Regions from separate parts of the Paraburkholderia sp. CNPSo 3076 genome, predicted to be linked through region 2. Evidence: predicted binding sites of a transcription regulator. Region 2 holds the regulator's gene; each other region holds the start of a gene.
The links. Region 2 encodes LexA, which represses DNA repair genes until DNA is damaged. Its sites were predicted from a motif close to ACTGTATNNNNATACAGT; they were not measured.
Positions count from the first base shown of each region.

Region 1 (7,847 bases), on a different contig from region 2:
CACAATGCTCTGGCGCAGATAGTTGCCGTGCACGCCCGTGAAGAGATTCGAGTACACGATATCGCCCGCGCCGCACTCGACGATCATTTGCTTGTACGCGTCGATGGCATTCGCTTCATGCGTGGCGATGAACGCCGAGCCGATATAGGCGAGATCGGCGCCCGCCGCCTGCGCCGCGAGAATCGCGTTGCCGTTGCCGATCGCGCCCGACAGCAGCAGAGGGCCGTCGAACCATTCGCGAATCTCGTGGATGAGGGCGAACGGCGAGAGCGTGCCCGCATGGCCGCCCGCACCGGCGGCCACGGCGATCAGGCCGTCCGCGCCTTTCTCGATGGCCTTCTTCGCGAACGTGTTGTTGATGACGTCGTGCAGCACGATGCCGCCCCACGCGTGGATCGCGTGGTTGACCTCTTCGCGCGCGCCGAGCGACGTGATGACGATCGGCACCTTGTATTGGGCGCACACGCCAAGGTCGTGCTCGAGGCGGTCGTTCGACTTGTGCACGATCTGGTTGACGGCGAAGGGCGCCGCCGGGGCGTCCGGATGCTTCGCGTTGTACTCGGCGAGTTCAGTGGTGATGCGGTCGAGCCATTCACCGAGCACGTGTTCAGGGCGCGCATTGAGCGCGGGGAAGGAGCCGACGACACCCGCCTTGCACTGGGCGATCACGAGATCGGGATTCGAGATGATGAAAAGGGGCGAGCCGACGACCGGAATCGACAGGCCGCGGCGCAGCACGGCGGGCAGGGACATCCTATCTCCTTGACTGGGGCGGCCGCCGGGTGCGGCTGCCGTCGCGTGGTTCGATGCGCCGGCGTGCGCGCCGGCTGGCAGGCTCAAACATAGCAAAGCCGTCGAAACTATGCAACCAGTTGCATAGTGGAAAAATTCGGTCCGTAACAGATCCGGCATGGGGCGGGGCGTGGTTTAGAATCGCCGCATGTCGACGCCGCATGCCATCCTCATCGCCTTGCTGGAAAAGCCTTCGTCGGGCTACGACCTCGCGCGCCGCTTCGATCGCGCGATCGGCTACTTCTGGCACGCCACGCATCAGCAGATCTATCGCGAGTTGGGCCGCATGGTCGAGGCGGGGTGGGTGTCGGTCATCGAGGACGAGACGGCCGCCGCGTCGCGCAAGAAGGTGTATTGCGTGTTGCCTGTGGGGCGCGATGAAGTGGTGCGCTGGGTGCGCGAGACGGCGCTCGACCTCGACTCGCGCAACGTGTTTCTGCTCAAGTTGCGCGCCGATGCTGTGATCGGGCCGCTCGGCCTCGCTGAGGAACTCGCGCGGCTCATCGAAGAAAATCGCGCGCGGCTCGCGACCTATCGGGAGATCGAGCAGCGCGATTTCGGCGCGGCTTCGCTCACGCGCGGGCAGCAGTTGCAGTACGCGATCCTTAAGGCGGGCATCCATACGCAAGAGATGTGGCTTGCCTGGGCGGAAGAAGTGCGGGCGCTGGTGGAACCCACGCAGGCGTGGTGAAATTTGCCAGGTTGTCCGAAGTAATTCTCGTGTCGCGATTGCCTGCCCGACGGTGTCCGAACGCGCGATGTTTCGATCGTGTGAAAAAGACCCTTGACGGAGTGATCCCGGCACCCTATAATTCTTTTCTCTGACGGACGCGGGGTGGAGCAGTCTGGCAGCTCGTCGGGCTCATAACCCGAAGGTCGTAGGTTCAAATCCTACCCCCGCAACCAAACGTCTTAAGCAGCAAGGCCTCGTGCCAATCAATGAACCCGCTCTGAGCGGGTTTTTTGTTTTCTGCAGCTCAAAGCTGCAACGAGCGCCCTCGCGAGGCGCCTGCCTCGCTCCCAATCGCCCAATCCACGGCGGCCTGCGCGTGCAACGCGGTGGTGTCGAACATCGGCAGTGCCGAATCCTTCTGTCCGATTAGCAGCGTGATTTCCGTGCAGCCGAGAATGACCGCCTGCGCGCCGCGTGCCGCGAGGTCTTCGATCACGCGCTGATACACGCGCCGCGACTGCCCATCCACGTTGCCGTGACACAGCTCGTCGTAGATGATCCGGTGCACGTCCGCGCGATCGTGTTCGTTCGGCACGATCGCTTCGATGCCATGCGCCTCGCGCAATCGCCCCATGTAGAAGTCTTGTTCCATCGTGTAGCGCGTGCCGAGCAGGCCCGCTCGCGTGAATCCCGCGGCGCGCAGCGCCTGGCCGGTCGGGTCCGCGATATGCAGGAAGGGGATCGAGATCGTCGCCTCGATCGCCGAGCGCACGCGGTGCATCGTGTTTGTCGCAAGCAGCACGATATCGGCGCCGCCGCGTTCGAGCTGTTGCGCGGCCTCGGCCATCTGCACGCCTAGCGCGTCCCAGTCGCCCGCGCGCTGGAGCGCTTCGACCTGCGCGAAGTCCACGGTCACCATCAGGCTGCGCGCGTTGTGATGGCCGCCCAGGCGCGCCTTCGCGTGGCGGTTCAGCAGCCGGTAATACTCGGCCGACGATTCCCAGCTCATCCCTCCAATCACGCCGATCGTTTTCATCGATTCGTTCCTTACTCTCGTGGCCTGTTCAATCCGCACGAGTATAGGCCCGCGCAGCCAGCAGTCCAGAGACGGTCTGGCCGATCCGAAACGGTACGGGAGCCGATAAAGGGCACGGGCACTTGTCTTGAAAATAATACTGTGTTTTTGTACAGTATCGGGACCGTGAACGCGCCTTCTTCCAACCTCGCGCCGCCGGCCGCGCCCGACTCGGGACGCTCCGCCGCCGCGCTAGCCGCCGCCGCTCGCAAGATCATCCATTGCGACTGCGACTGCTTCTATGCGTCGGTCGAAATGCGCGACGACCCCTCATTGCGCGGCCGTCCGCTCGCGGTGGGCGGACGGCCCGACCAGCGCGGCGTGATCGCCACCTGCAACTACGAGGCGCGGCGCTTCGGTATTCATTCGGCGATGTCGTCGGCGCTCGCCATGCGCAAGTGTCCCGAACTGCTGATCCTGCCCACGGCGATGGAGAAGTACCGCACCGCCTCGCGCGAGATCATGGCGATCTACCGCGACTACACCGCCGACGTCGAACCGCTCTCGCTCGACGAAGCCTATCTCGACGTCACGCGCGCCCCGCGCTGCAAGGGCAGCGCCACGCTGATCGCCGAGGAAATTCGCGCGCGCGTGCGCGAAACCGTGGGCGTGACGGTATCGGCCGGCGTGGCGCCGAACAAGTTCATCGCAAGGATCGCATCGGACTGGAACAAGCCCGATGGCCTCTTCGTCGCGCGTCCGCCTGAAGTCGATGCCTTCGTCGCTGCGCTGCCCGTGCGCAAGATCCACGGCGTCGGCAAGGTCACGGCGGCGAAGCTCGAAAACCTCGGGCTCACCACCTGCGCGCAACTGCGCACGTGGTCGCTGTTCGATCTGCACCGGCATTTCGGCGTGTTCGGCAAGCGGCTCTACGAACTCGCGCGCGGTATGGACGACCGGCCCGTGCGCGCCAATCAGGAGCGCAAGTCGGTGAGCGTCGAGACGACCTACGTGAACGATCTGCTTACGCTCGAAGCGTGCAGCGAGGAGCTCAAGCGTCTTGCGGTGCTGCTCGACGCGCGCATCGAACGCGCGGGTTGCGCGCACGCGGTGCGCAAGCTCTTCGTGAAGATCCGCTTCGCCAACTTGCAGCGTACGACGGTCGAGTGGGTGGCCGATGCCACCGATGTGCGCACCCTCCTGCTGATGCTCGAAAAAGGACTCGCGCGGCGCAAGCTGGCGGTGCGTCTGCTCGGCGTGGGCGTGCGGCTCGAAGAGGACAACCCGGCGTTGCGCGGGCAGTTCGCGCTCTTCGACGACGATCCCGCGGAAGACGATGGCCCGAGCGCGCTCGTGTGACGCCTTCGCGTGGATGCGGGCCACGCGGCTGGCGGCGCGAGTCTGGCGCCGATAGAATCGACGCGAGCGGAAATGAAAGCGCCACGCCGCCACGCCAGAACAAGGAGCCGCAGATGGACCTGATCATTCGCCGCGCGGTGCTCGCGCATGCGCATCCCGCCGGGTATCCCACGGTGGATATCGGCATCGAGGGCGAGCGCATTACGGCCGTGGAGCCGCATCTCACGACGGCGGCGCGCGAGGAGATCGATGCCGCGGGTGCGCTCGTGAGCGCGCCGTTCGTCGATGCGCATTTCCACATGGACGCCACGCTCTCGTATGGCCTGCCGCGCGTGAATGCCTCGGGCACGCTGCTGGAGGGCATCGCGCTGTGGGGCGAGCTCAAACCGCATCTCACGCAGGAGGCGCTCGTCGAACGCGCGCTGCAGTACTGCGACTGGGCCGTCGCGCGCGGGCTCCTCGCGATCCGCTCTCATGTCGATGTGTGCGACGCACGGCTGCTCGCGGTCGAAGCGCTGCTCGAAGTGAAGCGCCGTGTCGCGCCATATCTCGATCTCCAGCTTGTGGCGTTTCCGCAGGATGGCGTATTGCGCAGCCCCGGTGCATTCGACAATCTCAAGCGCGCGATCGCGATGGGCGTAGACGTGGTGGGCGGCATTCCCCACTTCGAGCGCACGATGGTGGAGGGCGCCGAATCGGTGCGCCTGCTCTGCGAGTTCGCCGCCGACAAGGGCCTGCGCGTGGACATGCATTGCGACGAATCCGACGACCCGCTCTCGCGCCACATCGAAACGCTCGCGGCGCAAACGCATCGGCTGGGCCTGCATGGGCGCGTGGCCGGGTCGCATCTCACGTCGATGCATTCGATGGACAACTACTACGTGAGCAAGCTGATACCGCTCATGCGCGAGTCGGGTGTCGCGGCGATTGCGAATCCGCTCATCAATATCACGCTGCAAGGGCGCTCCGATACCTACCCGAAGCGCCGCGGCATGACGCGCGTGCCCGAGTTGATGGCGGCAGGCGTGACGGTGGCGTTCGGCCACGACTGCGTGATGGACCCGTGGTACAGCTTCGGCTCGGGCGACATGCTCGAAGTCGCGCACATGGGTCTGCATGTCGCGCAAATGACGGGCACCGACGCCTCGCGCGCCTGCTTCGACGCGGTGACTGTGAACGCCGCGACGATCCTCGGCCTCGAAGGCTACGGCGTGGCGCCCGGTTGCGCGGCGAACCTCGTGGTGCTCGACGCGGGCGACGCCATCGAGGCGATCCGGCTGCGCGCGGCGCGGCTCGCGGTCGTGAGCCGGGGCAGGGTGGTGAGCCGGCAACCCGCGCAGCGCGCGGCGCTTGCGCTCGAAGGACGGCCGCAAAGCGTCGATTTCAGGCTGCATCGATAAAACGCGGGGCAATAAAAAAGCGCGCATGGGTCGCAACCCAGGCGCGGTTTTAGTTCGGATCGCTTACGAGCGAGTCACGTGTTCACTGCTGTGCCGGCGGCTGCTCCATGCCGTTGTGGCGCAGCAGCGCGTCGATGTTCGGCTCGCGGCCGCGGAAGGCCTTGAACGATTCCATCGCCGGGCGGCTGCCGCCCACTTCCAGAATTTCCTTGCGGTAGCGCGTGCCGGTCGCTTCGTCGAGCACGCTCGACTTCGCGGCTTGCGCGGCTTCCTCGAAGGCGGCATAGGCATCGGCGGAAAGCACTTCGGCCCACTTGTAGCTGTAGTAGCCGGCCGCGTAGCCGCCCGCGAAGATGTGGCTGAACGTGTTCGGCCAGCGCGAGAACGGCGCCTGTGGAATGACGTGGTAGCGCTCGTTGATCTCGCGTGCCAGGTCGTTCGCGCTCTTGCCCTTCGAAGCGTCGAAGTCCACGTGCAGCGCCATGTCGAACATCGAGAACACGATCTGGCGCAGCGTGCCAAGACCGCTCTGGAAGTTCTTCGCGGCGAGCATCTTGTCGAAGAGTTCGCGTGGCAGCGGCTTGGCCGTCTCGACATGCGAGCTCATTTCGCGCACCACGTCCCATTCCCAGCAGAAGTTTTCCATGAACTGCGAGGGCAGTTCGACGGCATCCCACTCCACGCCGTTGATGCCCGACACGCCCAGTTCGTCCACACGCGTGAGCATGTGGTGCAGGCCGTGGCCGAACTCGTGGAAGAGCGTAATGACTTCGTCGTGCGTAAAGCACGCAGGGCGGCCGCCCACCGGGGCCGAGAAGTTGCACGTGAGATACGCGACGGGCGTTTGCACGTCATTGCCTTCGAGCTTGCGGCGCGAGCGGGCGTCGTCCATCCATGCGCCGCCGCGCTTGCCTTCACGTGCATAGAGGTCGAGATAGAACTGCGCGACGAGCGTGCCGTCCGCGTTTTCCACGCGGAAGAAACGCACATCGGGATTCCACACCGGCGCGCTGTCCGGGAGGATGCGCACGCCAAAGAGCGTTTCCGTGACCTTGAACAGGCCCTGCAGCACGAAGTCTTCCGGGAAGTACTGCTTCACTTCGTTTTCCGAGAACGAGTAGCGCTTCTGGCGCAGACGCTCGGCGGCGAACGCCATGTCCCACGGCTCGATCTGCGTGAGGCCCAGTTCGCTCGCGGCGAATTCGCGCAGCTCTTCCCAGTCCTTTTCGGCGTGCGGGCGCGCGCGCGTGGCGAGGTCTTCGAGGAAGCTCATCACCTGAGCCGGCGTTTCCGCCATCTTCGGCGTGAGCGAGACTTCGGCGAAGTTGTTGTAGCCGAGCATCTTCGCTTCTTCGGCGCGCAGCTTCAGTTGCTCCTCGATGATCGCTGTGTTGTCCCATTCGGCCTTGCCGCTGCCGTAGACGGGGCCAAGTTCGGACGCGCGCGTGACGTAGGCACGGTACATCGTCTCGCGCATCGCGCGGTTTTCCGAGTACTGCAGGACCGGGAAGTACGAGGGGAAGTGCAGCGTGAACTTCCAGCCTTCCTTGTTCTCGCGCTCGGCGGCTTCGCGTGCGGCGGCGATCACGTCCTCCGGCAGGCCCGCGAGATCGGCTTCACTGGTGGCGTAGAATGCGTAGCCGTTGGTCGCGTCGAGCACGTGGTCGGAGAAGGCTTTGGCGAGCGCGGCCTGGCGCTCCTGCAGTTCGGCGAAGCGCGGCTTCTGGTCTTCGGGCAATTCCGCCCCGGAGAGGCGGAAGTCGCGCAGCGAATTGTCGAGGATCTTCTTGCGCTCGCCCGAGAGCAGCTCGAACGAGTTGTGATTCGTGATGGCCTTGTACTTCTTGAAAAGCTCCAGATTCTGGCCGACGCTCGACCAGAATTCGGTCACGCGCGGCAGGTTCTCGCCGTGGGCGGCACGTAGTTCCGGCGTGTCGGCGACGGCGTTCAGGTGGCCGACCACGCCCCAGGCGCGCGAAAGCGGCTCGCTGGCGCGCTCGACCGGCTCGACCACGTCGCTCCATTGCGCGGGCGTCATGGGTTGCGCGGCGCGGTCGACCGCGGCCTTCGCGTTCGCGAGCAGGACGTCGAGCGCGGGCGTCACGTGCTCGGGGCGGATTTCGCCAAAGCGCGGCAGTCCGGTGAAGTCGAGGAGCGGATTGTCGGAGGGGGTAGTAGCCATGATGCTTCCTGTTCCTGTCTGTCGCGGGTTAGGGGACCGGGGCGCGGCACGCGCGCCCGATAGCCAGAGTATTGGGGCGCCAGGCGCGCTTTCCAACCGGGTTATCCGAGCAAATTAACAGATGTCGGGAGGCGGTGGCGCAATCGCGGCTGTCGCCGTGCGAGCGGGCGGCGCCGCAAAAAAGAAAGCGGCCCGTGATGGGCCGCTTCGGGAACGTCATGCTGTGACGCGTCGTCGCGTGTTGCTTACGCGCCTGCCGCGCGCTCCGCCGCTTCGATCGTGTTCACGAGCAGCATCGTGATGGTCATCGGGCCGACGCCCCCCGGCACCGGCGTGATGAAGCCGGCCACGTCCTTCAGGCCCGCAAAATCGACGTCGCCGCAGAGCTTGCCGTTGTCGTCGCGGTTCATGCCCACGTCGATCACG
Region 1 is NZ_JAPMAL010000002.1:226,885-234,731, reverse strand. Features, by position in the region: gene M3A49_RS03375 (NAD(P)H-dependent flavin oxidoreductase) at 1-753, opposite strand, end outside; gene M3A49_RS03370 (PadR family transcriptional regulator) at 941-1,483, shown strand; tRNA gene M3A49_RS03365 (tRNA-Met) at 1,622-1,698, shown strand; gene M3A49_RS03360 (aspartate/glutamate racemase family protein) at 1,770-2,501, opposite strand; gene dinB (DNA polymerase IV) at 2,667-3,839, shown strand; gene M3A49_RS03350 (amidohydrolase family protein) at 3,953-5,239, shown strand; gene M3A49_RS03345 (M3 family metallopeptidase) at 5,322-7,421, opposite strand; gene folD (bifunctional methylenetetrahydrofolate dehydrogenase/methenyltetrahydrofolate cyclohydrolase FolD) at 7,667-7,847, opposite strand, start outside.
Region 1: dinB (DNA polymerase IV) is a predicted target of LexA. The motif match lies at 2,640-2,657, and genes of this name have one in related genera.

Region 2 (7,847 bases):
GAACAGCACGGAAGCGATCGCGAACGGCACCACCACGTAGATCGCGAGCACCAGCAGGTGCAGGCCTGCCTGCTCGACAGGCCGGTCGAGCATGGCGGGGCGGATCAGCGCAACGGCATGCGCGAGCGGCAGCATCAACGTGATGTGTTGCGCGGCCGCGGGCAGTTGCGCAATCGGAAAGAACACGCCGGAGAGCAGCAGCATCGGCGTGAGCACGAGCGTCTGATAAAACATGAAGAAGTCGTAGGACGGCGCGAGCGCGGTGACGATCATGGCGCAGCTCGCGAACGCGAGGCCCGCGAGCGCGATCACGGGCAGCGCGAGCAGCATGGAAGGAAAGCTCGCGTAGCCGAGCAGGCCCGCCACCACCATGATCGCCAAGCCCGAGAGCATCGACTTGCTCGCGGCCCACATCACTTCGCCGAGCACGACGTCGCCGAGCGTGAGCGGCGTGTGCATGATCGCTTCCCACGTGCGCTGCACGTGCATGCGCGAGAAGCCCGAGTACATCGACTCGAAGCTCGCCGACATCATCACCGAAGACGACACCGTGCCCGCCGCGAGAAACGCGATGTACGAGACGCCGTCGACGTGCCCCACCATCAGCCCGAGCCCGAAGCCGAGACCGAACAGATAAATCATCGGATCGGCGAGATTGCCGAACATCGACGCGAGGGCGAGCTTGCGCCAGACCAGATAGTTGCGTCGCCACACGGCCATCCAGTGCGTGGCGTTCGAAGGCAGCGCAGCGCGCGGCTCGCGCACGCTCGCATGCTTGGGGCGCGAGGGCGTCGGGTTGTTGGTGCGTGTCTGCATGGTGTCCTTGGCGATTCGTCCGCCGCCGTCGATCTTGCCGCCGTTAATCTTGCCGCCGTCAATCCTGCATCTCGCGGCCCGTGAGCCGCAGGAACACGTCTTCGAGATTCGCGGGCCGGTGCAGGTAGCGCAAATCGGAACGATGGCGCAGCTTCGCATGAACGGGCGCGGGGTCGTCCACATAGCAGAACAGCGTCTCGCCGCTGATCTCCGTGCGCTTCGCATCGGCCGCGAGTTCGTCGCGCAACGCGACCGGGTCCGGTCCGTACACCTCGATCACATCGCAGCCGATTTCCGATTCGATCAGCGCCTTGGGCGCGCCCTCGGCGATCTTGCGGCCTTCCTCGATCACGCAGACGCGATTGCAAAGCCGTTCGGCCTCCTCCATGAAATGCGTGGTGAGCAGAATCGTCTTGCCGCGCGCGAGCAGCGAGCGTAGCCGCTCCCAGATCAGATGCCGCGCCTGCGGATCGAGGCCCGTGGTGGGCTCGTCCATCACGAGCACGTCGGGGTCGTTCACGAGCGCGCGCGCGAGGGTGAGACGACGGCGCATGCCGCCGGAGAGTTCGCCCACGCGTGCGTCGGCCTTGCTTTCGAGGCGCGCGAATTCGAGCAGCGGCGCGACGAGATCGCGCGTTTCACGCGCGGACAAGCCGAAGTAGCGGCCGAACACGAGCAGATTCTCGCGCACGGTGAAGTCGGGGTCGAGATTGTCGAACTGCGGCACCACCCCCACGCGCTGGCGGGCGTGGCGCGCACGCGCCGGCACCGGCTCGCCGCACAGGCTGATGCGCCCTGCATCGGGCGAAACGATGCCGAGCAGCATGCGCAGTGTCGTGGTTTTTCCCGCGCCGTTCGGACCGAGCAGTCCGAAGCACTCGCCGGGAAGAACGTCGAACGACAGGCCGTTGACGACCGCCCTGTCTCCGTAATGTTTGATGACCTGCTCGAATTCGATGGCGGGTGCGGGCATGGACCGGTTGAACGTGAGTCGAACGGGCATCGCGCGAGTCGATCGAAGCATCGAACGGAAAATCGCACGAAACAAGGCGGCCCATTTTAGTGCATTGCTGCCTGGCGGGTCAGGCCTCGCTTCGAGGCGGTTTGACGATGCGCGGGCAAATGCATGTCGCGGCAAGCATTCGCCAGTGCACAAGATGCGTGCGCCGTTCGGGGCGCATCTGGCGTTTTTCGATGCACACCTGGCGTTTTCCAGCCCTTGCGTGTGGAATTGCGGCGCACCATCATGAGAATCGCACAGCCTGCAAATCACGCGGGCGGGGAGAAGCGATCATGGCGAGCTATAAAAAAATTCTGCTCTGTTACGACGGCTCGCGCGAAGGCCGCAAGGCACTGCGCTGCGGCGCCGACCTTGCGCTCGATCTGCAGGCTGAGACGCACCTGCTCTCGGTCGTCGACATGCGTTCGACGATCGCCCAGAGCGCCGGCCTGCTGACCGACGTGGCCTGCGGCCGCTTCGAGGAAACGGCGCGCGAGATTCTTCAGGAAGGCGTGGACTGGCTAACCGAGCGTGGCGTGCGCGCCCAGGGGCACTTCGCGTTCGGTCATCCGATCGACGAAATCGCGAATCTGGCCAACGAGCTGAATGCGGACCTCGTGGTGGTGGGCCACCGTTGCCGCACGGGGCTCTCGCGCTGGTGGATGGGCGCGGGCAACACGCCGCTGCTCGACCGCGTATCGTGCAGCATTCTCGTGGCGTGTTCGTCGGCGGCTGAGGAAAAGAAGCAGCAAGCCGCCGCGTAAGGGATCAAGCAGGCCGGTTCGCGCAGAACCGGCCTGGCTCCGCTGTCACTTCCGAACTGTCTCAGTTCGAGACGTTTCCTTCGTTTAGCTCGACCGCCGAGAGCTTCCACGAGAAGAGCCCGTGACGCTGCAGGATGGCGGCGTAGTGCTCGCCCGTATTGCCGCGGTCCCACGTGAGCGCGAACTCATTGAGGCCGCGATAGCCGGCCGTGGTCACCGGCCGAGCCTCGGGCGCGGGGTTGCCGGATGCCGCCGGAGCAGGTGGCGCGGCGGGTGCGGGTGCCGATTGAGCTGGTTCTGCCGATTGCGTGGATGGCGCGCCGGATTCTGCTGGTGGCGGCGCGTGCGGCCGGTCGCCGGGCTTGCCCGTCGGCGGCATGCCATCGAGCAGGGCGGCCACGCCTTCCGGTGTGGCGTAGGCATCCACGAGCGGACTAATCAATGCCGCGCCAATCACGGCGCCGAGGATCAGCAGCGGATTGCTGCTGTGCTGCCCCTCGACGCGCCGCTGCAGCATCTCGCCAACCTGCTGTTTCAGGCTCAGGCGCAGTGCAGGGTAATCGACGTACTCGTTGAGCGCGACGGCGTCACGCGCGTCGGCGGCGGCTTTCATGTGTTTCACCGCGATATAGGGCGACGCATAGGCGTAGCCGATCGCGGCAACCACCATGGCGAGCGCAACCGTGATCGCGACCGGCTTTTTCCAGCCTTGGGTCTTACGCGGGGTCGAGAGAGATTCCGTCATCGGCATAGGGCAAATCGTTTAGACACGGTGTTGACCGCAAACCAGGCCAAACGATCCCGCCCGTAACCTCTTCTCACATTTGAGCAGCGTTGCGGCTTACTTCGCGAGTGCAGCCGGCAGGTCGCTGTGCTGCTCGGCGATGCAGCGGTCGATCGCGCGGCAAACCGCGTCAACCGTGCCGACGAGGATGAGCCGCGACGGACCCTGATAGACGCGCACGGGCGCGCGGCGCATGGGCTGTTCGGTGTTGAGCGTGCTGTTGAGCGACACGCGCGCAAACGCTGGCTGGGCCGAGGGCAGCACCGGCAGGTCGGCCGTGCTGGCCGCCACCATCTCTGGCGAGTCTTCGAAGAGCGAGCCGCTCAGTGCGGTAGCCGAATCGCGGACTTCGCGGACCGCGCACGAGGCGATACCACGGAGATGGCGAAGACGGCCGAATTGGCGGAAGGGCAGCAAGCGGGCAAGACGTTCCATGACTCTCTCCAGGTAGTGCGCAGAGGGTGCGCAAACAATGTGCAAACAATGTGCAAACAATGTGCAAACTGCGCGCAGACGGATTGCTCAGAATTCGGTGGGGCGGATCAGCCCAACCGCGATGCCTTCGAGCGCGAATTCCGCGCTGCCGGCCTCGACAAAAATATTGTCGTAATCGGGGTTCTCGGCGATCAGCTCGAGCCCGTTCGGACGGCGCTTCAGGCGCTTCACGGTGACGTCGTCGCCAAGACGCGCCACGATGATCTGGCCGTCTTTCGCTTCGGCCTTCTTCTGCACGGCGAGCAGGTCGCCGTCGAGGATGCCGGCGTCGCGCATGGAAAGGCCGCGCACCTTCAAGAGGTAGTCGGGGCGGCTCGAGAAGAGCGCCGGGTCGCACATGTAGTTCTGCGAGATGTGCTCCTGCGCGAGGATCGGGCTGCCCGCTGCGACACGGCCAACGAGCGGCAGCGAGAGCTGCATGATGCTCGCGTGCGGAAGCGTGAACTGATGCGGCAGGTCGTCGGGCCCCGGCATGAGGCGGATGCCGCGCGAGGCGCCCGCAGCCAGTTCGATCACGCCCTTGCGCGCCAGCGCGCGCAGATGCTCCTCCGCGGAGTTCGCCGAGCTGAAGCCGAGTTCCGCCGCGATCTCGGCGCGCGTGGGCGGGAAGCCCGTGCGCTCGATGGCCCGGCGAACCAGATCGAAAACCTGCTGCTGTCGTGCGGTGAGTTTGGTCATGGCGCCACTGTATGTTTGAACAGGTAACTGTATTTTTATACAGTACTCGCCACTTTTCAAGTGTTACTTGAAGTTCGTCGACTGAGCGTTGCCATCAGGCCGCTTTCCCGCGTTTGCGCGGATGAAACCGCGCTCCAGCAGCGACTTCCTCTGTCCTTACCACTTTTGCGTATTAAAAAATGAAAAAACATCATTTTTAATAATGTAAGCAGATCGCTAGACTGGCCTCCATCGTTCGCTGCACTTCACCAAGGGGCGCAAACGAGCACACACGAGAACGGAGAACAGATAGATGGGCACGACACATACGGGGCGCGCGGGCTGGCTGAAAACACTGGCGGCAAAACTGGTGATCGGCGTTGCGCCGCTCGTCGGCGTCGCGACGATGGCGGCCATGGCGCCGGTGGCTGCTCACGCGGATACATCGCTGCTCAATGTCTCCTACGATCCGACGCGCGAACTGTACCAGGACATCAACGAAGCCTTCATCAAGCAGTGGAAGGCGAAGACGGGCGAAACGCTCACCATCAAGCAGTCGCATGGCGGCTCGGGTGCACAGGCGCGCTCGGTGCTCGACGGCCTGCAAGCCGACGTCGTGACGCTCGCGCTGGCATGGGACATCGACGCGCTCGCCAACAAGGGCATCGTCGCGAAGGACTGGCAAAAGCGCCTGCCCGACAACGCGTCGCCGTACACGTCGACCATCGTGTTCCTCGTACGCAAGGGCAACCCGAAGCACATCAAGGACTGGGATGATCTGACCAAGCCGGGCGTCTCGATCGTCACGCCGAATCCGAAGACCTCGGGCGGCGCGCGCTGGAACTATCTCGCGGCGTGGGCGTATGCGCTGCACCAACCGGGCGGCAACGAGCAGAAGGCGAAGGACTTCGTCTCGAAGCTCTACAAGAACGCGGGCGTGCTCGACTCGGGCGCACGAGGCGCCACGACGAGCTTCGTGCAGCGCGGCATCGGCGATGTGCTGATTGCATGGGAGAACGAAGCATTTCTCTCGCTCAAGGAATTCGGTCCGGACAAGTTCGAGATCGTCGTGCCTTCGGTGAGCATTCTGGCTGAGCCGCCGGTGACGGTGGTGGACAAGGTGGTCGACAAGAAGGGCACGCGCAAGGAGGCCGAGGCCTACCTGCAGTTCCTCTATAGCGAAGAGGGTCAGGAGATCGCCGCGAAGAACTTCTACCGTCCGCGTTCGGACAAGGTCCCGGCGGCGCTCACGGCGAAGTTTCCGAAGCTCAAGCTCTACACGGTCGACGACACCTTCGGCGGCTGGCCCAACGCGCAGAAGACGCATTTCGCGGATGGCGGCGTGTTCGATTCGATCTATCAACCGCAGTAAAGCTGTCAAGCAGCAAGCGGTCCGCATAGCGACGTGACCGGATAACAACGAAGCGCGCCTACGGGCGCGCTTTTCGGCGCCGCTTTGAATACAGGAAGCGCGCAACCCATGTCTGGATGATGAGCATGACCACGTTTAGATTCCGCAAGCCTAGTGCGCTGCCCGGATTCGGCTTGACGCTTGGCATCACCGTGGCTTACCTGAGCCTCGTGGTGCTCATTCCGCTCGCCGCCACCTTTCTCAAGACGGCGACACTCGACTGGAACCAGTTCGTGCGCGCAGTGTGGTCGCCGCGCGTGATCGCGTCGTACCGGCTCACGTTCACCGCCGCGCTCGGCGCGGCGTTGATCAATGCCGTATTCGGCTTCCTGCTCGCATGGGTGCTGGTGCGCTATACGTTCCCGTTCAAACGGGTGATCGATGCGCTCGTCGATCTGCCGTTCGCGCTGCCGACTTCCGTGGCGGGCATTTCGCTCGCCGCCGTGTATGCGGGCAATGGCTGGATCGGCCAGTTCCTGCAGCCGCTCGGTCTCAAGATCGCCTTCACGCCGCTCGGCGTGCTCGTGGCGCTGACCTTCATCGGCTTGCCGTTCGTCGTGCGCACGGTGCAGCCGGTACTCGAGGACTTCGAGCGCGAACAGGAAGAGGCCGCCGCGTGCCTCGGCGCCTCGCGCTGGCTCACGTTCCGCCGTGTCGTGCTGCCCGCGGTACTGCCGGCGCTCCTCACCGGCTTCGCGCTCGCATTCGCGCGCGCGCTGGGCGAGTACGGCTCGGTCATCTTCATCGCTGGCAACGTGCCGATGAAGTCGGAGATCACGTCGCTGCTCATCATCACGAAGCTCGAACAATACGACTACGCGGGCGCAACGGCGCTCGCCGTGATGATGCTCTGCGTGTCGTTCGTCATGCTGCTCCTCATCAATTCACTCCAGTGGTATTTGCAACGCCGCACGAGCCGGGGTGTAACGGCCGGCAGCGCGCCGAATGCCGTGGTGGGCGCAACCGTCGCGGGAGGTGCGCAATGAGCCCGCTGCCGCAACAACGAAGCACGCGCCGGCCGGACCCGGTCACCGAAGCAGCGTGGGTGCGCTGGCTCCTGATCGGCATCGCGCTCGCGTTTCTCGCGCTGTTTCTCGTGGTGCCGCTCGTCGCCGTGTTCTGGCAGGCGCTGTCGAAGGGCATCGGCTTCTACTTCACGTCGCTCGTCGATCCCGACGCGCTCGCCGCGATCAAGCTCACGCTCATCACCGCGGCGATCGCGGTGCCGTTGAATCTGGCTTTCGGCCTCGCGGCTTCGTGGGCGATCGCGAAGTTCGAGTTTCGCGGCAAGGCGCTGCTCACCACGCTGATCGACCTGCCGTTTTCGGTTTCGCCCGTGATTTCGGGTCTCATTTACGTGCTGCTGTTCGGCGCGCAGGGCTGGCTCGGGCCGTGGCTCGAAGACCACAACGTGCAGATCATCTTCGCGGTGCCGGGCATCGTGCTCGCCACGATCTTCGTGACGTTCCCGTTCGTCGCACGCGAGCTGATTCCGCTGATGCAGGCGCAGGGCAACGACGAAGAAGAGGCCGCCCACGTGCTGGGCGCCTCGGGCTGGCAGATGTTTCGCCGCGTGACGCTGCCCAATATCCGCTGGGGTTTGCTGTACGGCGTGATTCTCTGCAACGCGCGCGCGATGGGCGAGTTCGGCGCGGTTTCGGTGGTGTCGGGCCATATTCGCGGCCAGACCGACACGATGCCGCTGCACGTCGAGATTCTTTACAACGAGTACAACTTCGCGGCGGCGTTTGCCGTGGCATCGCTGCTCGCGTTGCTCGCGCTCGTCACGCTCGGCCTGAAGCTGCTCGCGGAGCGCCGCCTTTCGTCGGAACTGCGCGGCGCGGATGAGATTCCCGCCTATGCGGGCCCGCAACCCGTGGCCGTGCAACATGTTTCACAACACGCAGCGCCTCGCGCCGT
Region 2 is NZ_JAPMAL010000009.1:79,768-87,614, reverse strand. Features, by position in the region: gene M3A49_RS12420 (ABC transporter permease) at 1-816, opposite strand, end outside; gene nodI (nodulation factor ABC transporter ATP-binding protein NodI) at 875-1,789, opposite strand; gene M3A49_RS12410 (universal stress protein) at 2,110-2,580, shown strand; gene M3A49_RS12405 (DUF2939 domain-containing protein) at 2,642-3,325, opposite strand; gene M3A49_RS12400 (hypothetical protein) at 3,422-3,799, opposite strand; gene lexA (transcriptional repressor LexA) at 3,887-4,537, opposite strand; gene M3A49_RS12390 (sulfate ABC transporter substrate-binding protein) at 4,830-5,888, shown strand; gene cysT (sulfate ABC transporter permease subunit CysT) at 6,014-6,913, shown strand; gene cysW (sulfate ABC transporter permease subunit CysW) at 6,910-7,847, shown strand, end outside.

Region 3 (7,847 bases), on a different contig from region 2:
AATAACAATGCCGTCGAGCTGGCCTCGAAAAGAATCTTGCATGCCAGGCCCTTTTCGCGCAGCGCCCACTCGACGCGGCTGCGAATGGTGTTTGGCGCACTTGGCAGCACCATCGGCATCGTCGCGAGCGCGCTCAAGGCAATCGGCTCTCGAGGAAGCTCGAACTCGGGCCAGGCAATCAGATACAAGGCCTCGGACAGCAGGTGTTCGGCCTGGATGCCGTGGGTTTCCACGGCATCTGCAACGATTGCCAGGTCCACGCGTCCACCTGCAATCAGGTTGTGCAAATCGGCGGTAGGTGCCTCGATGAGTTCGATCACGATTCCCGGATAGCGCGCTCGCACAGCCTGCGCGAGCGGGATGGCGAGCACTCGGGAGGTGCTCGAAGGCAGCCCGACCGAAACCTTGCCCTCGGGAGATTCGGCGTCTTGCCGCAAGAGTTCGCCAGTGCGGTCGGCCTGCCGCAGCAGTTCCAGTGCATGGCGATGCAGCGTTTTTCCGGACGCCGTTGGTGCAACGCCCTGAGTGCTTCGCTCGAGCAGCTGGGTGCCGAGTTCGCTTTCCAGATTGCGTATCTGCTGGCTGACGGCAGGCTGGGCGACGTGAAGCGCCTCGCTCGCGCGCGTCACATTGCCGTATTCCACGACCTTCACGAAGTACCGCAATTGTCTCAGGTCCACGCCGACTCTCCTGTCTCGCCATAAGAAATTGTTCTCGCGCGAGAGGAATATCATATTTTTCATGGATGGTGTCGCTTCTTATACTCGCCTCACATAACCGTCGCCGAACGACGCACTTTCAAGCCCGGACGGTCGATACAAACGGAGACGAGCATGCAGAAAACCCTTGTGCCAGCCTCAAACGAAGTGAGGGCGCGGCGCACGCCGCTTTCGCGGGAGCAGATAGGCGGCTTCTGGGCGGTTTACCTCGGTTGGGTTCTCGACGGCGTGGACTCCGTGATCTACGCACTGGTGCTTGTTCCCGCGCTCACAGAACTGCTTCCCCTTTCCGGCATCGAGCCGACGCCCGGCAATCTCGGCATGTACGGCTCGATTCTGTTTGCCTTGTTCCTTATCGGCTGGGGCATGTCGTTCATCTGGGGGCCGCTCGCTGACCGCTACGGGCGTGTGCGAACGCTCGCGGCCAGCATTCTGATTTACTCGATTTTCACGGGCGCCGCGGCCTTCGCGCACAACGTGTGGGAACTCGGGGTGTTCCGTCTGATTGCAGGCATCGGCGTTGGCGGTGAGTGGGCGCTTGCCGGCACGTACATCGCAGAGAGTTGGCCCGAAGACCGCCGAAAGATGGGCGCGGGCTACCTGCAAACCGGCTACTACCTGGGGTTCTTTATCGCCGCGTGGCTCAACTACACCGTCGGCGCCCAATACGGCTGGCGCGCCATGTTCCTTTGCGGTCTGGCGCCGGCGATCCTCGCCATCTTCACCGTATTCAAGGTGAAGGAACCCGGGAAGTGGAACCGGGAATCCGCGCGCCATTCTGCACGCGCTCAACACGCGGTGTCGCCACTGCGACTGATATTCGCTCCTGAGTTTCGGCGGCGCACCATCACCAGCGCCGCGCTCGTCGGTGTGGCAATCGTGGGGCTGTGGGCCGGCTCCGTCTATGAGGCGAGTGCCGTCGTGAGTCTCGCGACGCGCGCCGGACTCAGTAAAGTCGACGCGATTCACCTTGCGTCGGTGGGGGCGGCCATTCTGTCCGTTGGCACGATTATCGGCTGTCTGGTCGCGCCGTATCTCGCGGAAAAAGTGGGGCGCAGAACGGCTCTCGGTCTGTATTTCGTGGGGATGGCGGGCGCTATCGTGCTGGCGTTCGGATGGGCATTCTATCTGCCAGACGGGCTGCGTCTATTCATGGCGTCTCTTGCTTTGCTGGGATTCTTCGGCGGAAACTTCGCGATTTTCTCGCTGTGGCTGCCGGAACAGTACCCAACGCGCATCCGCGCGACGGCATTCGCGTTCAATGCTTCGGTAGGCCGATTCATTGGCGCAGGGGTCAATTTCGTCCTCGCCGCCGCGATTAACTGGCAGGGCTCGCTGGGCACGCCGGTCGCCTGGACGGCGGCGGCCTTCGGTTTAGGCATTCTCATCCTGCCTTTTGCTACCGAGACGCGCCACGCGCGCCTTCCGGAGTAATCTTGGCTGGAACATAAAAGTAGCAACTGGAGACATCGTATGAAAGCGTTGGAGAAAATCAGGGTCGTCGATTTGACGCGCGCGCTCTCGGGCCCGTTTTGCGCAATGGTGCTGGCCGACCTCGGTGCTGACGTCATCAAGGTTGAATCCGGTCCTGACGGCGACATGAGCCGCGCCTGGGGACCGTTCGATCGCGGCATTAGTACGTACTACTTGTCGTGCAACCGGAACAAGCGAGCACTGTGCATCGACATGCGCGATCCGCGTGGACTGGACGCAGTAAAACGCCTGATCGAAAAGGCCGACGTTGTGCTCGAGAACTTCAAGCCAGGCACCATGGAGAAAATGGGCTTGGGGTACGACGTGTTGCATGAGCGTAATCCGGGCCTCGTCATGGCGAGCATCAGCGGATTTGGCGACTCCGGCCCGCTCAAGGATTGGCCGGGTTTTGACCAGATTGCGCAAGGCTATTCGGGTCTCATGAGTCTCACTGGATTCCCGGAAGGCGAGCCGACACGTACGGGCACGGCCATCGGCGACCTGAGTTCCGGCCTTTGGCTGACCATTGCGGTGATTTCCGCGCTCTTCGAACGCGAGCGGACGGGGCAGGGCCAGCATGTCAGCACCTCGTTGCTCGCCAGTCTGGTCGGGCTGCTGAGCGTGCATGCGCAACGCTATCTGAGCCTCGGCGACGTTCCGGCGCGCACGGGCAATGCGCACTCGGTCATCGCCCCGTACGGGGTGTTCGAGACCGCGGACGGCCCGCTCAATATCGCTCCGATCACGACGGAGATGTGGCGTCGGTTGTGTCAACTTCTCGACCTCCCGCAATTGCCGGGCGATCCGCGTTTTGCGACCAACGAAGCGCGCGTGGCCAATCGTGGCGAGTTGAAGGAAATCATCGAGCGCCGACTGAAGACGAGGGGAAAACGCGAGTGGACGGCGTTATTTGTCGATGCCGGATTGCCCGCCGGACCCATCAACACGCTCGAGGAGGTGTTCGCCGATGCACAGGTCCAGCACTGTGGTCTGGTTGAAGCGGTGCAACATCGAATCCTCGGAGAAGTGCGCCAGGTCCCCACGCCCTTGTTCAATGCATCGAAGGAGGGCGAGCCGGCTGCTCGCGAAGCGACACGCCATGCGCCGCCTGCGCTGGGTGAGCACTCGGTAGAAGTCTTGCGCGAGACTGGCTTTAGCGAATCGGAACTCTATGAGCTACTCTCCGCGGGTGTGCTTTATCAAATTCCCCGCGTGCCGGCGCAAGAGTCACAGCGCGGTCTGACGCAACATGTGGAGTAACGAAATGAGTGCGATTGCGCCGGAAGAATGCGTGAAGGTCACCACTGAAATCATTGAAGGGCGCATTGGAAAGGTGGTCTTTCGCAACGCTTCCAGACACCATGCCTTGAATGCGGAATTGCTGGGCGCACTCGAGGATCAACTGACAGACCTGGCATCGAAGGGCGTGCCCGTAGTGCTCTTGACGAGCGGCGTGGGCGAGAAGGTCTGGAGCGCGGGTCACGACCTCGGTGAACTCGAGGCCGACCACGACCCGATTGCCTGGGGTAAGCCACTGGAGCGCGTGCTACGGCAGGTGCGCGCGTATCCGGGCGTGGTCATGGCAATGGTGTCGGGTTCCGTATGGGGCGGGGCAGTCGACCTCGTGATGAGCTGCGACCTTGTCGTCGCCGACACGACGGTGCGCTTTGCCATGACGCCGGCGAACATCGGTCTGCCGTACAGCACGAGCGGTTTGCTCCGGTTCATCAACAACCTGCCGATCCATATCCTGAAGGAGATGTTCTTCTGCGCACGACCGCTCGAAGCCGAGGAAGCCGAGCGCCACGGCGTGCTCAACCGCGTGGTTCAGCCAGCCGACGTCGAGGCGGTTGCCCTGCATATGGCCACGGAGATTGCGACCAAAGCGCCGTTGGCAATTGCTGCGGTCAAGGAGCAATTGCGAATTCTCGAAGATGTCGTGCCGGTGCCTGTCGATGCGATGGAGAGAATCGCGGAGCTTCGCAGGGCGGCGTGCGCCGGCGACGACATGAGGGAAGGGCTGGAGGCATTCGCGCAGCGACGTTCACCGGAGTTTCGCGGTCGATAAGTCTCTCGGGAATGCGCCTGGCGTCCAAACGCTGCGACAAGGAGCGCGAGCGCGGTCAATGGCTCACGGACTAAAAATCCAGCGTGAATTGAGGCGACTCGTTACTGGAAGCTTCTCCGGCGTGTTGGAGGTTGCCGGCCTTGACTCCCAGCAGCCGGATGGATTTAACAAGTTCGACTCTTTTCAGGCACTCAGTCGCCGCGCGCCGCAACGCTTTCGCGTCATCAATAGGCTCAGGAAGCGTGACGTCACGCGTGACTGTCTTGAAGTCGTTGAAGCGCAGCTTGATGCCGATCTTCCTGGCCAAATAGCCTTTTCGCTGGAGGTCGAGCGCCACCTGTTCGCATAGGCGGGTAAACGCTGCGCCCAGTTCCTGTCGGTGCCGTACCGCGTGTAGATCGCGCTCGAATGTGGTCTCGCGACTCATCGAGACGGGCTCGCTATATGTCACCACCGGCCTGTCATCCAGTCCATTTGAGACTCTGCGAAGCCACGCCCCGTAGCTTCGTCCAAAGTGCTCGACGAGCCAGCGCTCGTCGCGCGCAGCGATCTCACCGATGGTCGTTATGCCAAAAGACGCAAGCTTGGCGGCCGCCTTGGGGCCGACGCCGTTGATCTTGTTCGCGGCCATTGGCCAAATCCTCGATTGCACGTCCTCTAGCGTCACGATTGTGATGCCGTCCGGCTTCTGCATATCGGAGCACAGCTTCGCAAGCAGCTTGTTTGGCGCGATGCCGACAGAGCATGTGAGATTGGTGGCTTCGAAGACGGCGGACTTCAACTTGCGCGCGATGACCTCTGAATCGCCATCCGTGAGTGAAACATCTGCGTAGACCTCGTCGATGCCAACGTCTTCCATGCTCGAACTGATTGACCGGACGGCATCCTTGAACAGTCGCGAGTACGTTCGGTAGAGGTCAAAATTCACTGGAAGGAGAATTGCATCCGGCGCTAACCGGGCGGCCTTCATGGCGGGCATTCCGGAATGAACGCCGAGCGCGCGAGCCTCGTAGGTCGCGGTCGTGAGGACGCCTCTGCCCACATAGTCGCGTAGCCGAGAGAACTCGCGTGTGCCGTCCGGCTTCGTTCGTGGCGCATCCGAGCGACGACCGGCGACCACCATGGGTTCGCCTCGTAGTTCGGGATACTGCGAAAGTTCACACGACGCAAAGAATGCGTCCATGTCGATGTGGGCTATGCGCCGATCATCTGGCATGCCTTGGTACTCAAAAATAGCGTTCGATGACTCCGCGCGACCGACACGCTACTCGTCAGCAGTATTCCGGGAGGAGCAGCGGGACAACGACACATTGCGTTTTACGGATATTCCTGGAACTGTACATTTATACAGTAACTTTGTCAGGATGCTGAATCTGATTCGGAGATATTTTTTTGAGTGCGGAAGTGTTCGCAAACGTCTTTTCCGCGGACGGCGCCGCTCTGACTGCGGAATCCAAAAAAAAAGCCCGCCGGCGTGGCGGGCTGCTGCGACGAGGCCTTAAAACAGCCTCTCATCATGTCAGTCCTGGCGCGGGTGATAACGCCGGTAGACGCTCCAGATCGCCACGGCGGCGATCACGATAACGGCCGTGAGAATAAGCATGTTCAGTCCTCCGGTTGCTTGCCTGTTTCGTCATGCCTCCATGCTACGGAGCATGCGTGCGCGCGAGGAGTGGCGCGACGTCGCGAATGGAGTACCTGGTCGAATTCCGGTCCGCTACCAAATTCAGGCTTCAGACGTCATCAGGGGCGAGGGTTCGCGAGCAGGCCCCGAATTGCATGGCATCGACCCTCAGGTTTACTTTGCATGCGAACTACCCATATACTTCGCATGCAAACTAAATTTCAGGAGAGCACCATGAGCGCGGAAATTCACGTCGATCAAGCCGACGGCATTCTGACGATTACGCTTGCCCGACCGGACAAGAAGAATGCACTGACGAACGAGATGTATGGCACGCTGGCAGACATCATCGAGAACGCAGAGCGCGACAGCCATGTCCGCGTATTGCTGATGCAAGGGGACGGAGACATGTTTACCGCGGGCAACGATGTGGGCGAGTTCGCAGCCATTGCGTCGGGTAAGGGGCCCAGTGAGCGACATGTGCATCGCTTTTTGCACGCCCTCGCGAAGTCGACTGTGCCCATCATCGCTGCGGTCCAGGGCAAGGCGGTCGGTATCGGCACCACGCTTCTACTGCACTGCGACTACGTCCTGCTCGCGCCAGACGCGGAACTGATCACCCCGTTCGTCAATCTCGCGCTCGTCCCCGAGGCGGCGTCCAGCTACCTGCTTCCGCTGCGCGTCGGCCACGTGCGGGCCTTCGAAATGTTTGCGCTGGGCGAGCCGCTCGACGCGCAAACCGCTGTCGCGTGGGGCCTTGCCAACAAGGTCTGCGCAAAGGATCAACTACGCGACGATGCACGCAGGATGGCCGAAAGAATCGCCGCCAAGCCGGCCGGTTCTCTGAGCGCCATGAAAAAGCTGATGCGCGAAGCCGAAACGCTGGTTGCGCAAATGGACAGCGAGAGCGCGAAGTTTCAGGAGCGGCTGACGAGCGCCGAGGCGAGGGAGGCATTCGCGGCCTTTGCCGAGAAACGCAAGCCGGACTTCTCGAGGGTTGCCCAGCACTAGCCAGTGCCTTGCTGACCGGCCACGGTCGAGGTTACGCGTCGCCGTCTTCGGCGAGCGGAAACCTGGTCTGCAGGCTGGTCAGCCACCGCGCCACGACGTCGATTTCCGCTTCCGTAAATCCTTCGGTCAATCTGGCGTTCAGGTCTTTCATGCGAAGCTTCGATTTTTGGCGCGCAGTACGTCCTGCCTCCGTCAACCACAGACGCGACACCCGGCCATCGGTCTCGTCAGCCCGACGTTCGATTAACCCCGCCTTTTCTGTCCGGTCAGCGAGACCGCTCATGCCTGGTGCGCCCAAATCCAGCGCAGCAGCGGCTTCGCTCATGAGTGCGCCGTTGCGATCGCCCAAAAAAAACAGCAGCCCCGCCTGGGCTGCCGTGACGCCGCCGCCGGCTGCGCGTGTTTGCGACCACCGTTGCAGCCGGCGCTGTCCGACATTCAATAGATAGACGAGGCGATGTTTCATTTCCGCGCAGATAAAAATGTGCGATTTAGTTCGCGTGCGAATTATATCATGCGCTGATCGGCACATTCGAAGGGGCGTGTATAAGTTCAGCGGCTTCCGGTTAAAGGAATGGCAAAATGTTCCCGATCGCGCGCGTCACGTAGGTTTCCTTCTCTCCCACTGGCGCTGCATGGTGAATCACGCTGCGCGCAGCCTCGATGCCGGCGAGGCGCGCGATCACCCAGGCCGCGAGATAGTGCGATGCGAGACACCCGCCCGCCGTCGCGACATTCCCACTGGCCACGAACGGCTGATTGAGCACGGGTACACCCGCCTCTTCGACCCACGGCGTGGTGGTCAGGTCCGTGCATGCGGAAACGTCCTGCAGCAGGCCCAGCTTCGCAAGTATCAGCGTGCCGGAGCACTGCGCACCAAGCAGCTGGCGCGTTGGGTCGAGCCTGAGTTGCGACATCAGCGCGGGATCGGCGGCGACGTCGCGCGTGCGGA
Region 3 is NZ_JAPMAL010000001.1:56,586-64,432, reverse strand. Features, by position in the region: gene M3A49_RS00305 (LysR substrate-binding domain-containing protein) at 1-680, opposite strand, end outside; gene M3A49_RS00300 (MFS transporter) at 834-2,153, shown strand; gene M3A49_RS00295 (CaiB/BaiF CoA transferase family protein) at 2,193-3,452, shown strand; gene scpB (methylmalonyl-CoA decarboxylase) at 3,457-4,260, shown strand; gene dinB (DNA polymerase IV) at 4,331-5,476, opposite strand; gene M3A49_RS00280 (enoyl-CoA hydratase-related protein) at 6,119-6,895, shown strand; gene M3A49_RS00275 (MarR family winged helix-turn-helix transcriptional regulator) at 6,927-7,361, opposite strand; gene M3A49_RS00270 (DJ-1/PfpI family protein) at 7,462-7,847, opposite strand, start outside.
Region 3: dinB (DNA polymerase IV) is a predicted target of LexA. The motif match lies at 5,595-5,612, and genes of this name have one in related genera.